One region of the Larkinella bovis genome, then DNA from elsewhere that is predicted to be linked to it. Evidence: riboswitches for the same ligand, from Rfam matches in the RefSeq annotation. Region 1 holds a riboswitch; the other holds the start of a gene.

Evidence for each region. Region 1 has a riboswitch for S-adenosylmethionine ahead of metH (methionine synthase). Riboswitches for the same ligand answer to the same signal wherever they lie in the genome.
Region 2: another riboswitch for S-adenosylmethionine. It lies ahead of ACFPMF_RS09835 (O-acetylhomoserine aminocarboxypropyltransferase/cysteine synthase family protein); the one in region 1 lies ahead of metH (methionine synthase).

Annotation. Positions count from the first base shown of each region.
Region 1 is NZ_JBHSMA010000002.1:421,944-432,754, forward strand. It holds gene ACFPMF_RS08950 (DegT/DnrJ/EryC1/StrS family aminotransferase) at 1-1,202, shown strand, start outside; gene ACFPMF_RS08955 (GNAT family N-acetyltransferase) at 1,234-2,175, opposite strand; gene ACFPMF_RS08960 (Ppx/GppA phosphatase family protein) at 2,199-3,089, opposite strand; SAM riboswitch class I at 3,400-3,507, shown strand; gene metH (methionine synthase) at 3,673-7,494, shown strand; gene ACFPMF_RS08970 (PadR family transcriptional regulator) at 7,619-7,972, shown strand; gene ACFPMF_RS08975 (hypothetical protein) at 8,007-8,531, shown strand; gene ACFPMF_RS08980 (Hsp70 family protein) at 8,709-9,986, shown strand; gene ACFPMF_RS08985 (CvfB family protein) at 9,983-10,811, opposite strand, start outside.
Region 2 is NZ_JBHSMA010000002.1:641,438-652,248, reverse strand. It holds gene ACFPMF_RS09860 (SAM hydrolase/SAM-dependent halogenase family protein) at 1-424, opposite strand, end outside; gene ACFPMF_RS09855 (acetylxylan esterase) at 482-1,780, opposite strand; gene ACFPMF_RS09850 (beta-N-acetylhexosaminidase) at 2,015-3,682, opposite strand; gene ACFPMF_RS09845 (ROK family protein) at 3,698-4,909, opposite strand; gene ACFPMF_RS09840 (homoserine O-acetyltransferase family protein) at 5,132-6,178, opposite strand; gene ACFPMF_RS09835 (O-acetylhomoserine aminocarboxypropyltransferase/cysteine synthase family protein) at 6,317-7,621, opposite strand; SAM riboswitch class I at 7,839-7,955, opposite strand; gene ACFPMF_RS09830 (Gfo/Idh/MocA family protein) at 8,219-9,697, opposite strand; gene ACFPMF_RS09825 (DciA family protein) at 10,013-10,339, shown strand; gene ACFPMF_RS09820 (polysaccharide deacetylase family protein) at 10,389-10,811, opposite strand, start outside.

The sequences.
Region 1 (10,811 bases):
GGCCCCGCTGGAACCCTGAAACCGACGAAAAACAACTGCTGGAGGTCATGCGGAGTGGCGTTTGGTCGCGGGCGGGCGTGGTCACCGAATTTGAAAAAGCCTGGGCCAGCGCCCTCGGCGCCAAACGAGCCCTGGCGGTCGTCAACGGAACCAATGCCCTCGTGACGGCCATCGCCCAGCTCGGGATTCAGGCCGGGGATGAGGTACTGGTGCCACCGTATACCTTCATTGCCACCGTCAGTGCCGTACTGACCAATGGCGCCCTGCCGGTTTTTGTGGACATCGATCCGCGAACCTACCAGATGGACCCGGCCAAAATCGAAGCGAAAATTACCCCCAGGACAAAAGCGATCATTCCGGTGCACATCCTTGGGTTGCCCGCCGATATGAACCGCATTATGGCGATTGCCCGGAAACACAAGCTGGTGGTGATTGAAGATGCCTGTCAGGCGCACCTGGCGGAAATCGACCGGAAGAAGGTGGGAACGATTGGGGACGCTGGCTGTTTCAGTTTCCAGAATTCGAAAAACCTGCCCATTGGCGAAGGCGGGGCGGTGGTGAGCAACAACGATGCCTTCATGGACCGCTGTTTTTCCTACACGAATTTCGGGTATGCGTACGGGAACACGGTGGGCAGCGTGGGAACCGGGGCCGTGATGCAGGGCACCAAACTGCGGTTTTCGGAATACCAGGCCGCCATCGGACTCGCCCAACTGAAACGGCTGGATGCCGAAACCACCACCCGGAACGAAAATGCGGCTTACCTGAAAGCAAAAATCAAAGCCATTCCGGGCATTGTGCCCTACGAACTGTATCCCAATGTGACGCGGGCGGCTTTTCACCTCTTTCCGTTTCGGTACCAGGCGGATGCCTTCAAAGGCCTTTCCCGCGCGGATTTTCTGGCGGCTCTTACGGCAGAAGGGGTTCCGTGTTCCTCCGGCTACATTCCGCTCAATACGCAGCCTTTTTTGAAGGAAACCTTCCGGTCGAAGGCATTTCAGCATATTTATGCCCGGGAAAGCTTGAATATCGATCGGTACAACGAACGGAATGCCTGTCCCGAAAACGAGCAGTTGTGCCGCGAAGCCGTCTGGTTTACGCAGAATATGTTGCTGGCCGAACGGTCCGATATGGAGGCCATCGCCAGCGCGATTGAGAAAATTTACCAGAACGCCGAGACGCTGAAAAAACGGGCGAAATAACCGGCCCTCATGCGAAACCAACCGGCCGGTTTTAAAACCGCATCCCGAAAATGAATTTCGGTGATTCCACGGCTCCCAGGTGCTTTTTGAAACGAATCAGCCCTTCGTTTGGAATGCCCTTGCTGGTCGAAATGCCCAGATCGAGTAGCGAAATGTGGTGTTGCTGGCAGTAGCTATACAGGGATTCGATGAGCAGAACCGACGGACTGAACGACAGGTACTCTTCGTGATCGGCGGGAAGAAAATAATACAGAATGTCGGGCGTCACCCGAATGCCCAGACAGGCGGCAATCAACTGGTGGTGGTTTCGCACCGTAAAAACCGGGCAGACATCACCGAAGGTCGTCAGCAAACCGGCCAGCGTTCCACTATCCATGGTTAGCGGCAGAGCCTTCCGGATGCGGGCTTTCCGGATGAAGGCAAACAGTGCGTCCGAATCCGGATTTTCCCAGATTTGCGTGGTGAAACCGGCCTGCTGGCACTTCCGAAGCCGCCGTCGCTCGGCGGCATGCAGGTTTTCGGCGAAAGGTTGGCTGCTAACCGGCAGGTGTTGATTCAGTTCTTCGTACTCCACCACAAAGCCCGCAGTCAGTAGAACCACCCGGAGCCGGTGCGCGGCCGAAACCGCATAACAATCCGGGTAATTGACCAGCCGAATTCCCTGAACGGGTACTTGCTGGCAATAGGTCACGACCGCCGTAACCAGGCGATGCAGGTCCGCATCCGGTACGTCGTCCGCAAATTCAACCGACCCAAACGAAGCCGCACCCGGACTAACGGCCTGGTGATCGCGGATAAAAATCGCACAGTGGGCATCGGCCCACCCGGTTTTGACATTGATTAACGCGAAATAATGGAGCGGTCGGCAGGGTTGGTTGAGCAAATGCCGGGCCTGCAGAAACAAAAAACCGTCCCGGTAAAACCGGGGCAGCTGGCTGGGCAGTGGATTTTCGACGTGCAGGATTTCGTACACCGGTCGGTGGGAAAGGCCAGGAGTTAGTTCTTCTTTTTGTGCTGTTTTTTGAGCCAGCGTTCGTGCACCAGCTGAATGATTCCGTCTTTCAGGCCGAGATCGGGCACAATGATGGTGTCGGCGCCCGCCCATTTCATGACCGCAATGTAAATGTCAGCCGCCGGAATAATGACGTCGGCGCGGTCGGCGTTCAGCCGCAGTTTGTTGATCCGGTCGTCCAGGCTGTAGCCGGAAATATAATTCCGCATCCGTTCGATTTCGGCCAGCGTGGTTGTGTCCGAAATTTTGGAAACGAGGTTGAAGATTTTGTTGATGTTGCCGCCCGTACCGACGGCCACGATTTCCTGCGATGGCAGCACGTTTTCGGCCACCCATTCTTTCATTTTGTTCCAGGCCCCTTTGGTTTCTTTTCCCTCCAGCAGGCGCACGGAGCCAATTTTGAACGATTTGGAGTTGACCTTTTTGCGGTTCAGATAGAGGTTCAGTTCGGTGCTGCCCCCACCTACATCGATGTGCAGAAACTGCCGTTCGTCGAGCGCCTGAACCACCACATTGTTAATCAGTTGGGCTTCTTTCTGGCCGTCGATGATGTTGATTTCGATGCCGGTCAGTTCCTTGATCCGCGTGGCGACTTTGTGCCCGTTGGCGGCTTCCCGCATGGCCGAGGTGGCGCAGGCCATATAATCTTCCACTTCGTGCAACTCCATCAGCAGTTTATAAACCTGCATCAGTTTGTTGGTCCGAACCTCGCTTTCCGGCGTAATTTCCCCGTAGTTAAACACATCGTGTCCCAGCCGGAGCGGAAACCGGACGTATTCGACTCGTTTAAAGCTGATTACGTCGTCGACGTGCAGAACCGTGGAGATCTGGAGCCGGGCCGCGTTGGAGCCGATGTCAATCGCTGCAATTTTCAAGGTGACGTTGGAAAAGTGGTACTGAAACGCCCAAATATAGTCAATTTACGTCCGCAGACGAAATGAGCCGGTTTTTCTGCGGTGCAGGAATTTTGCCCAAAATCCAAAAAGGACGGATTCGCGTTAACGGGCGGTTTTGTTCCTGTCCTGGGCAACCGGACGAAGAATGGCCGGGTTTCGCGACCGGAATCCGGCGGACATCACCGCCGATCGCAACCACTCGGATAGGGAATCTTTTCGGTGCTCACGCGGTTTTTCGGCTATGCGCATCGATTTGGTAAAAGACGGCGCTTTTCCTATTTTTGTACAACGCTTATCGAGAAAGACGGAGGGATTGGACCCAATGAAGTCTTGGCAACCATTCAACCCCCTTGAAAAAGGTGCCAAATTCCGCCCCGCTGGTGGGGACAGATAAGTTGAAAGTATGCTCCCCGCTTCCTTTCTTCGATAAGCTATTCCGTGAACATTGCCTTTTTCTGCCAGAACCGGCTGATTGTCTGGACTCTATTGCTATAACCAATTCACGAACTTGGAAAAAATAACTAACCTTCTTCAGCAGCGCATTTTGATGCTCGACGGTGCCATGGGGACCATGATTCAGCGCTACAAACTGGGCGAAGAAGACTACCGCGGAACCCGGTTTGCCGACTGGCCGCACGAACTGAAAGGCAACAACGACCTGCTGTCGATCACGCAGCCGCACATTATTAAGGAAATTCACCGCCAGTACCTCGATGCGGGTTCGGACATCATCGAAACCAATACGTTCAGCGGAACGTGGGTGGCGATGGCCGACTACCACATGGAAGAACTGGTGTATGAACTGAATTATCAGTCGGCGAAAATTGCCAGGGAAGTAGCGCAGGAAGTGACGCGCCTGACGCCCGACAAACCCCGGTTTGTGGCCGGAGCGATGGGGCCCACCACGCGACTGGCGTCGATGTCGCCGGATGTAAACAACCCGGGTTACCGGGCCATCACCTTCGATCAACTGGTCGAAGCGTTTTATACGCAGGTGTCCGGTCTGGTGGAAGGTGGAGCCGATCTGCTGCTGATTGAAACGATCACGGATACACTCAATGCCAAAGCGGCTTTGTTTGCGATTGATAAATACTTTTCGGACAAAGGGTTGGCGCCGTTGCCAATCATGGTCTCAGGGACGATTACCGACGCGTCGGGCCGGACGTTATCGGGCCAGACGACGGAAGCGTTCCTGTATTCGGTTTCGCACCTGCCGCTGCTCAGTATTGGTCTGAACTGCGCGATGGGGGCCGAACTACTGCGCCCGTATGTGCAGACACTGGCGAAAGAATCGCCCTTCTATACCTCCGCCTACCCCAATGCCGGTTTACCCAACGAAATGGGTGAATACGATCAGTCGCCCGAAGAAATGGCCGCCCAGATCGAAGGCTTTGTGCAGGACGGTTTTGTCAACATCGTCGGCGGTTGCTGCGGTTCGACGCCCGATCACATCCGGGCGATTGCCCAAGCCGTCGCCAAATACCAGCCGCGGCCCAAACCGCAGCCGGAACCGTACCAGAAACTGAGCGGCCTGGAGCCGCTGAAAATCACGGAAGTAACCAACTTCGTCAACGTTGGGGAACGGACCAACGTAACCGGTTCGAAAGCGTTTGCGCGGTTGATCAAAGCCGGCGATTACGATGCGGCTTTGTCGGTGGCGCGTCAGCAGGTCGAGAACGGCGCGCAGGTGATCGACGTGAACATGGATGAGGGGATGCTCGATTCGGTGGAGGTGATGACGACCTTCCTGAACCTGATTGCCTCGGAGCCGGATATTGCCCGCGTGCCTATCATGATCGACTCCTCGAAGTGGGAGGTGATCGAAGCGGGTCTGAAATGCGTGCAGGGCAAAGCCATCGTGAACTCCATTTCGCTGAAAGAAGGCGAAGAAGCGTTCATTGAGCGGGCTCGTCTGATCAAACGCTACGGCGCGGCCGCCGTGATCATGGCGTTTGACGAAACCGGTCAGGCCGATAACTACGAACGGCGGATCGAAATCTGCGAACGGGCGTACCGGATTCTGGTCGATCAGGTCGGTTTTCCGGCCCAGGATATCATTTTCGACCCCAACATCCTGACGGTGGCGACCGGGATCGAGGAGCACAACAACTACGCCGTCGATTTCATCAATGCCACGCGCTGGATCAAGGAAAACCTGCCGTTGGCGAAGGTGAGTGGTGGGGTGTCCAACATTTCATTCTCGTTCCGGGGCAACGAAGTGGTGCGGGAAGCGATGCACTCGGTTTTCCTCTACCACGCCATCAAAGCCGGGATGGACATGGGTATCGTGAACGCGGGGCAACTGGCGGTTTACGACGAAATTCCGAAGAACCTGCTCGAGTACTGCGAAGACGTGCTGCTGAACCGCCGTCCGGACGCGACGGAGCGCCTGGTGGCGTTTGCCGAAACCGTTAAGGCGAAGGGCAAAGAGGTGGTGCAGGACGAAAGCTGGCGGCAGGAATCGGTGGCCGAACGACTGAAACACGCCCTGGTGCGTGGCATTACGGATTATATCGAGGAGGATACGGAAGAAGCCCGGCAGCAGTTTGAACGCCCGATTGAGGTCATCGAAGGACCCCTGATGGATGGGATGAACGTGGTCGGCGATCTGTTCGGTGAAGGAAAGATGTTTCTGCCGCAGGTTGTGAAGTCGGCGCGGGTGATGAAAAAAGCCGTGGCCTACCTGTTGCCGTTCATCGAAGCCAGTAAGTCGGAAGGAGCCAAAGCCGCCGGAAAAATCCTGATGGCGACCGTCAAAGGCGACGTGCACGACATTGGGAAGAACATTGTCGGTGTGGTGCTGGGCTGTAACAACTACGAAATCATCGATTTGGGCGTAATGGTGCCGACGCAGAAAATTCTGGAGGAAGCCAAAAAGCACAACGTCGATATCATTGGGCTGAGCGGCTTGATTACGCCCTCGCTCGACGAGATGGTGGGCGTAGCCAAGGAGATGGAACGGCAGGGCTTCACGATTCCGCTGTTGATCGGTGGCGCCACCACCTCCCGGATTCATACGGCCGTCAAGATCGATCCGCATTATTCGGGACCGGTGATTCACGTGCTGGATGCCAGCCGGAGTGTGCCCGTCGCCGGGCGGCTGACCAGTGAGCAGGCGACCGTTCGGAACCAGATTTTTGACGAAATCAAAGCGGAATACCGGAAACTCCGGGATGATCACGCCCGGCGGAAGCAGGATAAAAACTACCTGAGCCTCCATGCCGCCCGCAAGAACAAAACCGCTATCGACTGGTCGGCCTTTGAGCCGGTAAAACCGCAATTTCTGGGCAACCGGTATTTTCCGGATTATTCGCTGAAAGAAATCGCCGAGTACATCGACTGGACGCCGTTTTTCCAGACCTGGCAGTTGCACGGAAAATACCCGAAGATTTTCGAGGATGCGGTGGTCGGGAAAGAAGCCAAAAAGCTCTACGACGATGCCAACCGGCTGTTGCAGCGGGTGATCGACGAAAAACTCCTGAAAGCGAAAGCCGTCGTCGGATTTTTCCCGGCCAACTCGGCTGAAGATGATGTGTTGCTGCATGAGTTTGAGGAAATCGCCCACGAAGTACCCTGCGAGCGGCACGGGACGCACACGCATATTGAGTACAAACTCAGCCGTCTGGCAAACCGCTCGTCGGCATTGGCAGGGGCCGATGTTTCGGTTTCGACTTCAACGGTAACGGATTTCAAATCCGCAGCCGACTCCGTCAGGATGGCAAATCCTGACGAGCCGCTGAAACCGGTTGGAGAACTGGTGTATGATACCAAAGTCGTCCTGCATTTCCTGCGGCAGCAGAACCAGAAAGCACCCGGTTTGCCGAATTTCTGTCTGGCAGATTTCGTGGCCCCGCTGGAAACCGGCCATACGGATTACATCGGCGGTTTTGCCGTGACCGCGGGCATCGGCATCGAGAAACTGATCGAAGCCTTCGAGCGCGACCATGACGATTACAACAGCATCATGATCAAGGCCATCGCCGACCGGCTGGCCGAAGCGTTCGCCGAACTGATGCACAAACGGGTCCGGACGGAATTCTGGCCGTATGCAACCGGTGAAAACCTGTCCAATGAGGAGTTGATCAAGGAAGAGTACCAGGGGATTCGCCCGGCCCCCGGCTATCCGGCCTGCCCGGACCATACGGAAAAAGCCACCTTGTTTGAGCTGCTCAATGCGGGCGAAATCGGAATTGAGCTGACCGAAAGTTTTGCCATGTATCCGGCCTCCTCGGTGAGCGGTTTTTATTTTTCGCACCCGGCATCCCGGTATTTTGCCGTGGGTAAAATTACTAAGGATCAGGTGTTTGCCTATGCGCAACGCAAGCAGATGAGCGTGGAAGATGTCGAACGCTGGCTGGCGCCGGTGCTGGCTTACGACGCGTAAGCAGAAAACAGACACCCCCCTTTGGAGAAACTTTCGCATGAAAGTTTCTTTTTTTGTTTGGATATATCGGAATCTTGTATATATTTACTCCATATTTATTGGTGAACAATTAGGATTGCAAAATATGGAACCATCAAGCAATGAGTTTTTGCGGGGAACCCTCAAAACCATCGTATTAAAACTACTGACCGAACAGGGCCGGATGTACGGGTACGAAATCACGCAGTCCGTCAAGGAACGGACCCAGGGCGAAGTGGTGCTGACATTCGGAGCGCTGTACCCGGTTTTGCACAAGCTGCAACAGGAAGGATTGTTGATCACGGAGTCGGTGGAGGTCGATGGGCGGTTGCGAAAATACTACACGCTGACTCCGCGTGGTAATGAAATGGCGGTTCAGAAGGTTTCTGACTTCGAACGCTTTGTTGAAATAATGAAACAACTCCTCCAACCCGCTCCGGCTTTGTCGCTGGGTAATTAATCGTTACATTAACCGCCCTAAACTGCTTTTAAACATGGAAAAGCTCAGCCCGCAACAAATCGATACATTATATCGTCATTTGGTCTGGAACGGCACGGACGAGGCATTGTTCGAAGAACTTCTCGACCACCTGGCCTGTGAGGTGGAGCATTACATGTGGATCGGTCTTCCGTTTGAGAAGGCGCTGGAAAAAGTTCAGCTCGAAGCCAACGCGAAAGCCGTTAAACAACTGCGTAAAACCTACCAGATCGAGCTGACCATGTCGGAGAAACAACTTCAGCAGGCCGATCTGGACGATATCGTTTTTCAGTTCCGGAACAAGGCCTACGGTGCCTACGACCTGCGGCAGGAATACCGGAATTCCCTGCTGACGGCACTGCTGATGACCGTCGGGATGGTGTTGATGATGATGTCGCTGCTGACCAGTTTCAATACCGGCAAATGGTCGTACCTGAGCGTCTGGGGTATGGTCTGGACGACCGGTTTAATCAGCTTTTCCTATGCTGTCGGTACCTGTATCCGCCAGTCGATTCAGCAACGCTACCGGATCGTGCGGTAACTCTTTATCCTGATCAGTCTTAACGCCCGAAGCTGTGGTTCGATCGACCTACCGCTCCGGGCGTTCTTATTCGTGGCCGCCTAGCTCAATTCTTTTGGGTAGAAATTCAGGATGGGAACGCATTGGCGTCAATTTCCTCGTAACTTTGCGCCCCTTTTTACCCAACCAGCAGCAGGCATGACTCCCATTTCGTGCGGAATCGATTTCGGTACCTCCAATTCAAGCATTGCCATTGACCAGGCCGGGCAGATTACGCTCGTGCCGGTTGAGCAATCGCACGTTACGATTCCCAGCGCCATCTTTTACCGGCGCATCGATAACAAACCGTGTTACGGCCGTACCGCCATTCACGCCTTTTTTGACCGGCAGGATGGTCGGTTTATGCGCAGCCTGAAACGGGTCCTCGGCACCTCGCTGATGACGCAGGGGACCATCGTGAACGGCACGGTGATGAATTTTACGACGATCATAGCCTCGTTCCTGAAAACCCTGAAGGCGAAAGCCGAAGCCGATGCGGGGCAGGAAATCGAACAGGTCGTGATGGGCCGACCGGTTCACTTTGTCGATCAGTCGCCGGAAGCCGATGCCCGGGCGCAGGCGGAACTGAAGGTGATTGCCCAGCGCATCGGATTTAAGGACATCGATTTCCAGTTCGAGCCAATCGCGGCTGCTTTTGCCCACGAAGCCCGCCTGACCGGCGAGAAGCTGGCCATTGTGGCCGACCTGGGCGGAGGGACCTCGGATTTTACGGTGATCCGGCTGTCGAACCGTTCCATCCATAAACCGGATCGGTCGTCGGATATACTGGCCAATACCGGGGTTCGGGTGGGCGGCAACGATTTTGATAAGCACCTAAGTTTGACGGCCATTATGCCTGAACTGGGGTACCGCAGTACCTACGGGGACAAATGCCTGGAAGTGCCGCTGAAACCGTTTCATGATCTGGCGGAATGGAGTAAGGTTAACTTTCTGTATACGCCGAAGCTGATCATGCAAACCCGGCAGTTGCTGCACCAGTCGCACGACAAAAACCGCTACGGGAGGCTCCTGAACGTGCTGGAAAACGAAACCGGCCACGCACTGCTGGGCGCGGCCGAAGAAGCCAAAATGGCGCTGACGGCCCAGGAAATGTACCAGACTCCCATTGATTTCGTCGAGGAAGGCTTTTTAATCCCGATCCACCGGGCGCAATTCGAAACCGCCATTCAGGGAGAAGTCCGGAAAATTACGACTTCGGCCACCGAATGTCTGCAAAATGCAGGGGTTCGGAACGACGACATCGAACTGGTCATTCTGACCGGTGGTTCCACCGAAGTGCCGCTTGTCCAGGCCGAATTCCGGCGGCTTTTCCCGAAGGCCGCCATTGCCGACGAAAACAAACTCTCCAGCGTTGGGCTGGGGCTGGCCTACGACAGCCGGAACAAATTTGGTCATGGCGTTTATAAAACCGCTTAAACCCGGTAAATCCCGTCGTCTTTGATGACAATCTTCCGTTCGCGGAACAGGGCACCGATGGCTTTTTTAAACGTTTTCTTGCTCATTTCCAGCGTGCGGTAAATCTCGTCCGGGTCGCTGTTGTCGCTCAGGGGCAAAAAACCGCGTTGCTTTTCCAGCAGGGTCAGAATCCGTTCGGCATTGGGTTCCACGTTTTCGTATCCCGGTTTTTGCAGGCTGACATCCAGTCGGTTATCTTCCCGGATCTGCTTGATATAGCCCGTCAGGCGGTCGCCAGGATAGACCCGCTGGAAGATTTCGTTGGCGTACACCAGCCCGCGGTAGCGGTTGTTGATGATGACGTTAATCCCCAGGTCGGTCGATTCGTAGGCCAGCAGCGACACTTCCTGCCCTTCTTCCAGATTCGGTTTGCCCGTATCCAGAAACCGGTTCAACCGGTTGGAAGCCACCAGCCGGTCGGTTTCGTGATCGAGGTACAGATACACGACATACCAGCGTCCGACTTCCATCGGAATGCTTTGTTCGCGGTAGGGTACGAGCAGGTCTTTTTCCAGCCCCCAGTCCAGAAACGCCCCCACGCGCGACACCGACACCACCTGCAGGCGCGCGAATTCATTGCGCATGATTTTCGGCGTCAGCGTGGTGGCAATCAGCCGGTCTTCCGAGTCGGTGTAGACAAACACCTCAATATCATCATCGACCCGCAGCCCGTCGGGTACGTATTTGTTGGGGAGCAGCAGATCCGTGCCCTCGTCGTCGCCCAGGAAAAAACCGACACTGGTTTCACGAAGCGCGCGTAGCGTATTTAGTTTTCCGATTTGTATC
Region 2 (10,811 bases), 220 kb from region 1:
GACGGTTGACCGCTTCGTCAATTTCGCGCACTTCCTGAATACCCAGCGTTTCGGCGATGAACGTCAGGGTACCGTTGTCGGGCGTTACCACATAATGGCCGGACTGAGTCAGCAAAACCACCGATTTACGGTCTGTGCCCACCCCTGGGTCACAAACCGACACGAAAACCGTTCCTTTGGGATAATACGGAACCGTCTGCAACAGTCGGTAGGCGGCTTCCCAGATGTTGTACGCCGGAATTTCGTGGGTCAGGTCGAAGAGTTGCAACCGGGTCGAAACGCCCATCGCGACGCCCTTCATGGCCGAAACCGCGCCATCTTTCTCCCCAAAATCGGATTGAAAAACCAGCACGCCATTCTGGGCCAACACCATCCCGGTCGCCAGCCAGCTCATGAGCAGGAAAAGGACAGTTTTGCACTTCATGGGGTTACGGTTTTCGGTATACGGTGGCTGACGCCTGGCAACTACCGTATGCCGAACCTATTTACCTGTTCCTTTCAACTGTTGCACCAGCCATGTCGTCATCAGTTCGGTTTGTTCGGGATAGGTCCAGTGGCCGGTATCCTCATAGAGTTTCAGTTGTTTCGGAGCCGAAATGACGTTATAAGACGCATACATCGACGTGGGCGGGCAGGTTTCGTCGTTGAAACCCCACGAATAATAACCGGGCACTTTCACCAGCCGGGCAAAATTCACCACATCGTAATAGGCCACGGTTTTGATTTTCGCGGGTGTGTTGTTGAACGCCAGCCCTTTGCCGGTAAACAGGTGGGGCCAGCCACCCGCCCGGCCTTTCAGGTAACCGGTCATGTCGGATAGGGCCGGATAATACGCCCCCAACCACTTCACCCGGCTATCCAGCCCGGCCGTAATGATAGATAAAGCGCCCCCCTGGCTACCGCCCGTTACGCCCAGGTTGCTGCCGTCATACTGCGGCAAACTCACCAGAAAGTCATTGGCCCGCACACAGCCCAGGTACACGCGTTTGTAGTAATACCGGTCGCGGTCGTCGAGGTTGATGTTCATGTACCCGCTCAGGGCACCGGTGGCAAGGTTTAGGTAAACCGCCGGATCGAGGTTAACCGGAATGCCGTGAATCCCGATTTCCAGGGTGATAATACCTTTTTCCGCATCGGCGATGTTACCGCCGTACGGACGAATACCGGCACCCGGTACCCGCAGCAGCGCCGGGTATTTGCCCTCCTGCCTGGGTACGCACAAGATACCGTACAAACGGGAGTTGGCGTAATTCTGGATGTTGACGTGGTACACGTTGACTTTTTCCGTGCAGCGTTCGGGCATCAGAGTCATCCGGGCGTCGAGCGGAACCCGGCTGAGTTCGGCTTTGGCACTGTCCCAGAACGTCCGGAAATCGGCCGGATTATCGACGGTCGGGGCCAGCTGCTCCGGATTAAAACCGGCTGTTGCCAGGTTCCGGTAGGTTTTGCCGTTGATTTCGGCGGTGGCAATACACCGTAAAAAACCGGCGGCCTTCATCGTACCGCCGTCAATGGTGGTGGTGCCGTTGGCGAGCGTAACGGTTTCTTTTTTCGTCGGCTCCATCCTTTCCGGCCCAACCTCGTACGACACTCTGGCTCCTTTGATGGGGTTGCCGTTTTGCAGCACGGAAATGGTAAATTTCACCGATTCGCCGGGGCGATACAACCAGTTGGTATGATCGGGCGCGACGACAATTTTAATGGGGCGTTCGGCGGGCTGGGCCAGGGCACAAACCGTGACAAGCAGGTACAGATAGACCAGCAAGGCGTATTTTTTCATACAAATCAGGTATTGAAGTTTAGTCAGTCACTTTTGCTGGTAAGCATGAAAACCGCGTTCTCTACCTGTCAGCCCGCATTAACTTTCTATTTTCGACCGTTTTCTCCGTGAACCAAGGCGGTTTTCCGTTTCCACGTCCTTCGGTCCAACCCGCATCCGTTGACCGCCGGTTTTCCCACCAACCAAAAATGCCCGGTTTAGCCGGGCATTTTTGAGGGATACGTGTCAATCCATTTATAATTTCCCCGTCGAACCATCCGGTTTGACATAGATAAAATCGTTATTGATCGGCGCTCCGAAGTAATTGACACCCAGGGCATCGAGTCGCTTTTTGTGAACTTCCAGCCGTTGTTTGAAATCCTCGAAGTTCTTCCGCTCTTTGGGCGACCAGCCAATCTCGGCCATGGCCGCAGCCCGGGGAAAAAGCATGTATTCGACATGGTTCGGCGTCTTGATGTATTCCGTCCAGAGGTTGGCCTGGACCCCGATGATGTGCTTTTTGACATCGGCCGACAAACTATCCGGACCGGGCTCGTACGAATACGTTTTTTCGAGCGGTAACAAGCCCCCGATGGAAACCGGCTGGCTGACGGTTTTCGGATCGGCCTGGTAATAATCCAGGTAGAAATAGGTCGTCGGCGTCATGATCGCATCGTGCCCCTGTTTGGCCGCTGCGATTCCGCCATCGACGCCCCGCCAGCTCATCACCGTTGCGTTCGGCGATAAACCGCCTTCCAGAATTTCGTCCCAGCCAATCATCTTGCGGCCTTTCGAGGTAATAAACTGATCGATCCGGCCAATGAAATAGCTCTGCAATTCATGCTCGTCTTTCAGACCGAGTTTCCTGATCAGATCCTGGCAAAACCGGCTTTGAATCCACTGCGTTTTGGGACATTCGTCACCGCCGATATGGATGTACGGACTCGGAAACAAATCGATCACTTCGGTCAGCACTTCTTCCAGAAACCGGAAGGTTTCTTCGCGGGGGAACAGCACATCGTCGTGCACGCCCCATTTGCCCGTCACCGGCACAATCTTGTCGGGATTACTGCCCAATTGCGGATAAGCGGCCAGAATCGCCATTGCGTGGCCGGGCATCTCAATCTCCGGCACAACCGTAATAAACCGCTCCTGGGCGTATTTAATCACCTCCCGGATCTCGTCCTGCGTATAAAAACCGCCATAGGGCGTTTTGTCGTATTTATTGTTCCGGTAATGGCCCAGCATGGTTTCCTGCCGGGTCGAGCCTATTTCGGTTAGTCGGGGGTGTTTTTTTATTTCAATCCGCCAGCCCTGGTCGTCGGTCAGGTGCCAGTGAAACGTATTGACTTTGTGCAACGCAATCTCATCGATGATCTTTTTAACCGTCGGAACCGGCGAAAAATGCCGGCTTACATCCAGCATAACGCCCCGGTATCCGTAACGCGGCTGATCTTCAATGGCGCAGCAGGGCACCGACCAGTCCACTCCCTGCGCGACCGAAGCCCCGAACACCTCCGCAGGCATCAGTTGCAGCAGTGATTGCATCCCATAGAAAAAACCGTTCGGTTCCTGCGCCATCACCGTAATCCGTTTCGGCGTGACATTTAGGAAATAGCCTTCCTTGCCTACTTTGGGGTTATTCGTTACCGTAACAAACGCAATGTCACCCTTCTTACCGGTTTTTACCGTTGGGGTTCGCCCGGTTGCTTTGGTCAATTGGTCGGCCAGCATACCGGCCACCCGGCGCACGTCCGGGTTATCGGTTCCGACGCTGATAACCAACTGAGCGGGTAATTTAAAACTGCCGTTCTGGGCGGTCAGCCGAACGGGTTGGGGGATTATGGCGTAACGGGAGGTCTGGGCCCCGGCGAGCTGGCAGATCAGGCCAAACATGACGACCCAGGAAAAGAGAATTTTCATTCGGAAGCTGATTAATTAGGGAATTTCTTCGTGTTCGAGCAAACACTGCACAACGTAGGCCTGCGTACCGAATAGCTTCGCCATCTCGCCCAGCCGGGAAACATTGATAACCAGTTTGTTCCGAAAATCCGAGAGGCAATATTTGTCAATGGCCTGTTCGATCGGCCGGGTAATGAGCCGTTCGGCTTTGGCCACCACCCCGTTCACAATAATCAGTTCGGGATTAAATAAATGAACCGCAATGGACAAGCCTTTGCCCAGTTCACGGCCCACTTCGTTCAGCAGATCGATGGCCAGTTCGTCGCCCGCTTTGGCCTTATCGATCACCATTTCAACATCGATAGCTTCGTAATTTTCTTCCGCAAGCTTCGAAACGCGCCCTTCCCGCAACCCGACTTTAACCCGACGGACCAGCGAGGAAGCCGAGGTCAGCGTATCCAGACAGCCCACTTTGCCGCAGGTGCACAATTCGCCGTCGGCCTGCAACTGAATATGCCCCAATTCGCCCGCAAACCCCGCCGACCCCTGCAAAATCTCCCCGTTGATGATAACGCCCAACCCAACGCCCCAATCGATGTTGATGGACAACACGTGGTTTTTGCCTTTCGCCAGCCCGAAGCGGTGCTCGCCCAGAATGGTGGCCTTGGTGTCGTTGATGAGATAAACCGGCGCGTTGAAACTATTGGCGAGCAATTGCGGCAACGACTCTCCGTTTCGGTTCAGGTTTTTATAGGTGTAATTATTACCCGTCCGGGGATCGACCAGGCCGGGCAGGGCGCAACCGACTCCGATCACATTCAACCGGCGCTCCCGGGCCCGTTCCGCAATTTCTTCCAGCGGCCCTTTCAGGGCATCGAGAAAAGAAACGGAGTCTTCTAAACGAAGGTTGACATCCAGCCGGTCGAGCAGTTGGTTGGCCAGATCGAAGATCACCAGTTTTACATCGTGAACACTGATATCGACCACTACCACGGCCTGGTTACCGGGCCGCAGCCCGAATAAGGCCGGTTTTCGACCGTACTGAGCGGTTCCGATGCCGATTTCCTGCACCCAGTTTTCGGTTGCAAGCTCATCGATCAACATCGTGATGGACGGAACACTGGCGTGTAAGGCCTTGGCTAGCTGCGCCAGCGTCCGGGAGCCAAGCCGATACATTTCTTTCAGTATCCCACGCTTCAGACGGCTTTTTTTCTTGTCAACAATAGATACCGTATCGTTTGCCTCCATAAAATGACATGCATTGAGAAAATCTATGAGATAAAAGGGGATGAACGCGGGGTAAGCGTATTTTTAAAATAATTTAATAATTGTGCGATTTTATTAAATTATTTACAAAACAACAAATTTTGTATTCATTTCCCCAAAAAACACAATGATTGCTAAATGAATGTCCTTAAAAGCGGTAGAAAACAGCGTATTTACTTATTATTCGGTTTAATAGATCGCAGCCTAGCCCATTGCGGGTGTTATCAGCGGTTTGCGCTCTTCCATCCAGGTCCGGATGATTTGGGTAAGCGGTTTGGTTTCGATCAGAAAACCGTCATGCCCATAAAGAGAGTCGATCTCTTCGTAACGGGCGTCGGGGATGTGCCGGGCCAGCGTGCGTTGCTCGACGGGCGGAAAAAGAATGTCGGATTTGATGCCGACCGACAGCGTGCGGGAGGTAACCTGCTCCAGCGCCCGGCTGATGCTGCCCCGGTTTCGGCCGACATTATGAGAATCCATCACTTTCGACAAAATCCAGTACGTAAAGGCATTGAACCGGTTGGCCAGTTTTTCGCCCTGGTACTGCTGATAACTGGAGGCTTTATAGTGGTCGAGCTGTTCGTTGTTATCCAGCGCCTGCGTAAAACCGTAGGTATCGTAATTCCGGTAGGATAACAAAGCCACCGCCCGGGCAGCTTTCATGCCGTTGCGGCCCGCGTCATCGCGGTTTTCGCTCCAGGTGGGATCGGCACTGATGGCCATCCGCTGAGATTCATTGAAGGCAATCCCCCAGGGCGACATCACGGCGTTGGTAGCAATCAGAATCAGGTTCTGGATCAGACCCGGTTGTTGAATAGACCATTCCAGTGCCTGCTGCCCGCCCAGCGAGCCGCCAATACAGGTCTGAATCCGGTCGATACCCAGGTCCTGCCGGAGCAGATCGAGCGCTTTGACAATGTCGAAAATCGTTACCTGCGGAAAATCGTGGTAAAAGGGTTTACCCGAAACCGGGTTTGTGGACAAAGGCCCTGTGGAGCCGTAGCAGGAACCCAGCACGTTGGCGCAAACGATGAAAGAATGCGCCGGATCGTAGAATTTACCCGGCCCGACCATGCCTGACCACCAATCGAGGGTGTCTGCACTGCCGGTCAGTGCATGACAAATCCAGACGACATTGGAACGATCTTTATTCGGCTTCCCCAGTGTCGTATACGCTAGTCGGAACCCCGGCAAAACCGCGCCCGACTCGAGTGAGAAGGTGTATTTGTAGTCAAAAAACTTGGTCTCCAATCGAAAAAAGAATTGTCGGTTTACGGTTTTCCGTTTACAATTTATCGTTTTAGACGGTCAGACAGAAGGCGTTAGCGTTCATCCTGAAATCCGTAAACTATAAACCGTAAGCTGAAAACCGTAAACCGTAAACGAAAACTATCCTGCAATCGCGGCAAAAGCCGTTTCCAGATCAGCCTTGATGTCATCGATATGCTCAATACCGACCGACAGGCGCAGCTGGCCCGGCACCACACCCGCGCTGAGTTGCTCCTCTTCGCTCAGTTGCTGGTGCGTCGTCGCCGACGGGTGGATGATCAGCGTTTTTGAATCCCCGACGTTCGCCAGGTGACTAATCAGTTTCAGGTTATCGATAAACGTGTCGGCGGCTTCCTTACCGGCTTTCAGTTTGAACGACAGAACGCCCCCGAAACCGCGTTTGAGGTATTTGGTTGCCAGCGCATGGTACGGGCTGCTTTCCAGTCCCGGGTAGAACACTTTCTCAACCTGTTCGTGCTGTTCCAGCCATTGGGCCAGCGCCAGGGCGTTCTGAACAATCCGGTCTACCCGCAACGACAGGGTTTCTACCCCCTGCAGAAACAGGAACGAGTTGAAGGGGCTCAGTGCCGGTCCCCAGTCGCGGAGGCCTTCGACCCGGGCGCGAATGATAAACTGGATGTTGCCAAACGGCCCGCCAATGCCAAACACGTCGTTGAACACCAGCCCATGATAGCCCTCGGCGGGTTCGGTGAACTGCGGGAATTTGCCATTTCCCCAGTTGTAATTACCGCTATCGACAATCACCCCGCCGATGCTGGTTCCGTGGCCGCCGATCCATTTCGTCGCCGACTCGACCACCACCGCAGCCCCGTGCTCAATGGGCCGGATCAAATAACCGCCCGCACCAAACGTGTTATCCACGATCAGCGGCAGATCGTATTTCTGGGCCAGAGCCGCAAACGCTTCGAAATCCGGGATGTTATACTCCGGATTCCCGATGGTTTCCAGGTAAATGGCCTTCGTTTTATCGTCAATCAGTTTTTCAAAACTCTCTACTTTATCGCCATCGGCAAACCGGGCTTCGACCCCCAGCCGCTTGAAGGAAACTTTAAACTGGTTGTAGGTTCCTCCGTAGAGATACGAGGTAGTAACGAAATTATCCCCGGCGCTCAGAATGTTATTCAGGGCAACGAACTGCGCGGCCTGTCCCGACCCGACGGCCAAAGCCGCGACTCCGCCTTCCAGCGCAGCAATGCGCTTTTCGAAAACGTCGGTGGTGGGATTCATAATGCGCGTGTAAATATTCCCGAATTGTTGCAGGGCAAACAGCTTGGCTCCGTGTTCGGCATTATTGAATACAAAGGAAGTCGTTTGGTAAATAGGAACAGCCCGTGAATTGGTGGTGGGATCAGGTTCCTGTCCGGCGTGCAGTTGCAGGGTTTCGAAATGCAATGAATTTGCCATAAAAATCAACGTGGATTGGTAAAAATTAGGATTAGAGTTTAGCCGCGAGTCCATGTTGGCCCGCCTGGATACGTAATGGAGTTATTTTGACGGTTTTACGCAGGTATAACCGCCAACCCGAAGCCGATCCCTCTCCCGGTTGTCGGAATACTCGGGCTGTGTGACATTAATTGCCCGCCGGGGGCATACAGCATCGGATGTTGATCATGTGTTTGTCGATTTATATCTCCTGTCGAACCACCGAAGCGTTCCGCAGGCGGGATGTAGCACCTTGCCGCGCGGCAGGTTGCCAGAGGTTCACCGAGCCCGGTCTCTTGCCTCTTCTTTATAAATCAAGCGCAACCGGAATGTTGCAGCAAAGATTCGGAGTTAGTCGAATCCGTGGGAAACTTGATTTCAGCCGCAAGTATAGCGAACGGAGTCCGTTGCTGCAAATTTTTTGGCAGGAAACGGCTTGCAGTCGCTGAATGGCAGCAAACGGATTACCGAACGGTAGTCGCTCCCTTAAAAAGAAACCTCCTGTCTTACAGCCGGATGGCCATAAAACAGGAGGTTCTGCCGTCCGACGGTCGTTGGTAAACTTCCGGACGCGACGGCTTATATCGACAGCTTCCAGCCTTCGCGGTATTGGCGCGACACAAACTGGTTGGCATCGTCGAAGTTGGTAATTTTCATGTTCTTGCCATCCCACAACAGGCGTTGGCGACCGGGATAGGTAAACCCTTTCCCATCGGCTTTCGGCGTCCGGAGCATGTAGCTGCGAATGGCCAGGTTGCCCATCAGCACCGACTCAGTCAGCGGACCGGCGAAGTCGAACGACGAGGTCAGCGCTTTGTGTTCCTTGCTGTTGAAACCGGCTTTGCAGGCTTCCGTCCACAGAATCTGGTGGCCGTTTTCCGGCCAGGGCTTGCCATCAGCCGGTTTTGGTTTCGCGGGTGCTTCCACTTTCTTGCCGTCTTTGGTATACAGTTTCGGATCGTCACCGTACATCCCACAGGCAATCAGGCCTTTATCACCAATCATGAACATCCCATTTTCGCCACCTTCGGGGTACGCTTCACCGGCAGGTAGGAAGTCGGGGCGGAACGGACGGATACCGCCGTCGGACCAAACCATTTTGACTTCCGACTTATTCTTGGCCGAGGCCGGGAACTTCAATTCGACGTGGGAAGCGGGCGGGCACCCTTCGGGGTTGTATTCCGGGGTCCAGTCTTTCAAAAAGACCGCGCTAATGCTGGTTTCTACTTCGGTCGGGTAGCCCAATCCCAGCACCCGGAACGGAATATCCATGATGTGGCAACCGATGTCACCCAGCGCGCCGGCACCGAAGTTCCACCAGCCACGCCATTTGAACGGGTGGTAAGCTGGCGTATAGCCTACTTTCTGTGCAGGCCCGAGCCACAGATCCCAATCCAGGTCGGCAGACGGTTCGCCGGCCGGCTGCGGAACCGGAATTCCCTGCGGCCATACGGGGCGGTTGGTCCAGATCTGAATTTCGTGGACTTTCCCAATCAAGCCTTTATCAAACCACTCAACCATCGTTTTCTGTTGCGGATTCGACGACCCCTGGTTCCCCATCTGGGTTACTACTTTGTATTTCCGGGCCGCTTCGGTCAGCAACCGGGCTTCGTGAATGTTGTGGGTCAACGGTTTTTGTACGTAAACGTGCTTACCCCGCTGCATAGCCGCCAGCGCCACCACGGCATGCGTATGATCGGCGGTTGAAACCGTCACGGCATCAATGGTGTTGCCTTCTTTTTCGAGCATCTCACGAAAATCCTTGTACCGTTTAGCTTTTTCGTGTTTGGTAAAGTTTTCCTTTACGCGGGGCAGGCCCCAATCGACGTCGCACAGGGCCACAACATTATTGGCTCCGTTGTTAAAGGAGTTGTTAATATCACTGGAGCCTTTACCGCCAAAGCCTACTGCGGCCAGGTTCAGTTTATCGCTGGGGGCAATAAAACCTTTCCCGCCCAGAACGTGGCGCGGCACGATAAAGAAGCTACCAGCGGCCAGCGCTCCGGCCTGAATAAATTTGCGACGCGATGTTTGCGACGGTTTTTCAGAAGATTGCATAAATCAGATAAGGACTATGGGTAAATCAATACAAATAAAGTCCAAAATAGGGAAGATATACCCGAAAAAGCGAATCCTTTATCCAGCATTTCTCGATTTTTAATCGCGCCCGGTCACCAACCCCCGGTTTTAGGCCTGATTTCAGGGTTGTTGAGCGAAACCGGTACCAAATCCTGCTTTTTGAATTCCGGGAAGAAAGCCTGCCCGGGATCGTTTTACCTTCGGACTGGCGCTCCATAACCGGGTATTTTTTTTCGGAATCGCTTGCCATTCCGACGGGCCGATCGTTACCTTTGTAGCAAGACACCGTTTCGTATGGCTCACTATTATCGCTTCGACAAAGAAAACGCGTCCCGTCGCGCGGGAACCGTTGTCCTGAAAGATGCTATCGGGCAAATGTTGAAGTCATACCAGTTGCAAACCCGGTTTAACGAAACCTACCTCGAAGCGTTCTGGGAGAAAATGATGGGCAAAGCCATTGCCTCCCGCACCAACCGCCTGTACGTCAAGGACCGCAAGCTCCACATTGAAATCAGTTCCGGGCCACTCCGCAACGAACTGGTCATTGCCAAACAGAAAATGATTCAGCTCATCAACCGCGAAATGGGCGCGGATGTGCTGGAAGACGTTATTTTTATCTGATCCACAAGGCTCCAAAACCCGCTCCGCGACGGAGGTAACCCGTATAAACTCATGCTTTTGAGGTCGACAGGAAAGTATCGGCAAATTCCTGCATGGTCCGGTACTCGCCATGGGGAGCCAGGAACCGCAGCAGGTCTTCGACGCGGTCGAGCAACCGCTGGTGGGAATACCGCCGGACGTACGCCGGAATTTTACGGTAATCCGACAAGTCGGTAAACTCCCAGGGATGCACGTAGAGATTCAGGAAACCGTCGGTTTTTAAGGTGTGCAGACACAACCGTTTATACAGGGCAAACGGGAAGTTTTTCAGGCTCAGCCAGAACAACGGCAGCCGAAGCCGGGGCGTCACCGAAGCCGGAATGTGCAGAATACCACCCCGTTGGAAAGGTGTCCGGGGCTCCCGCAGGTGGTTATACCGCCCCGGTAGATAGGTCGGATGCAGCGACGAATTGTAGCGATAGCCCGCCAGCCA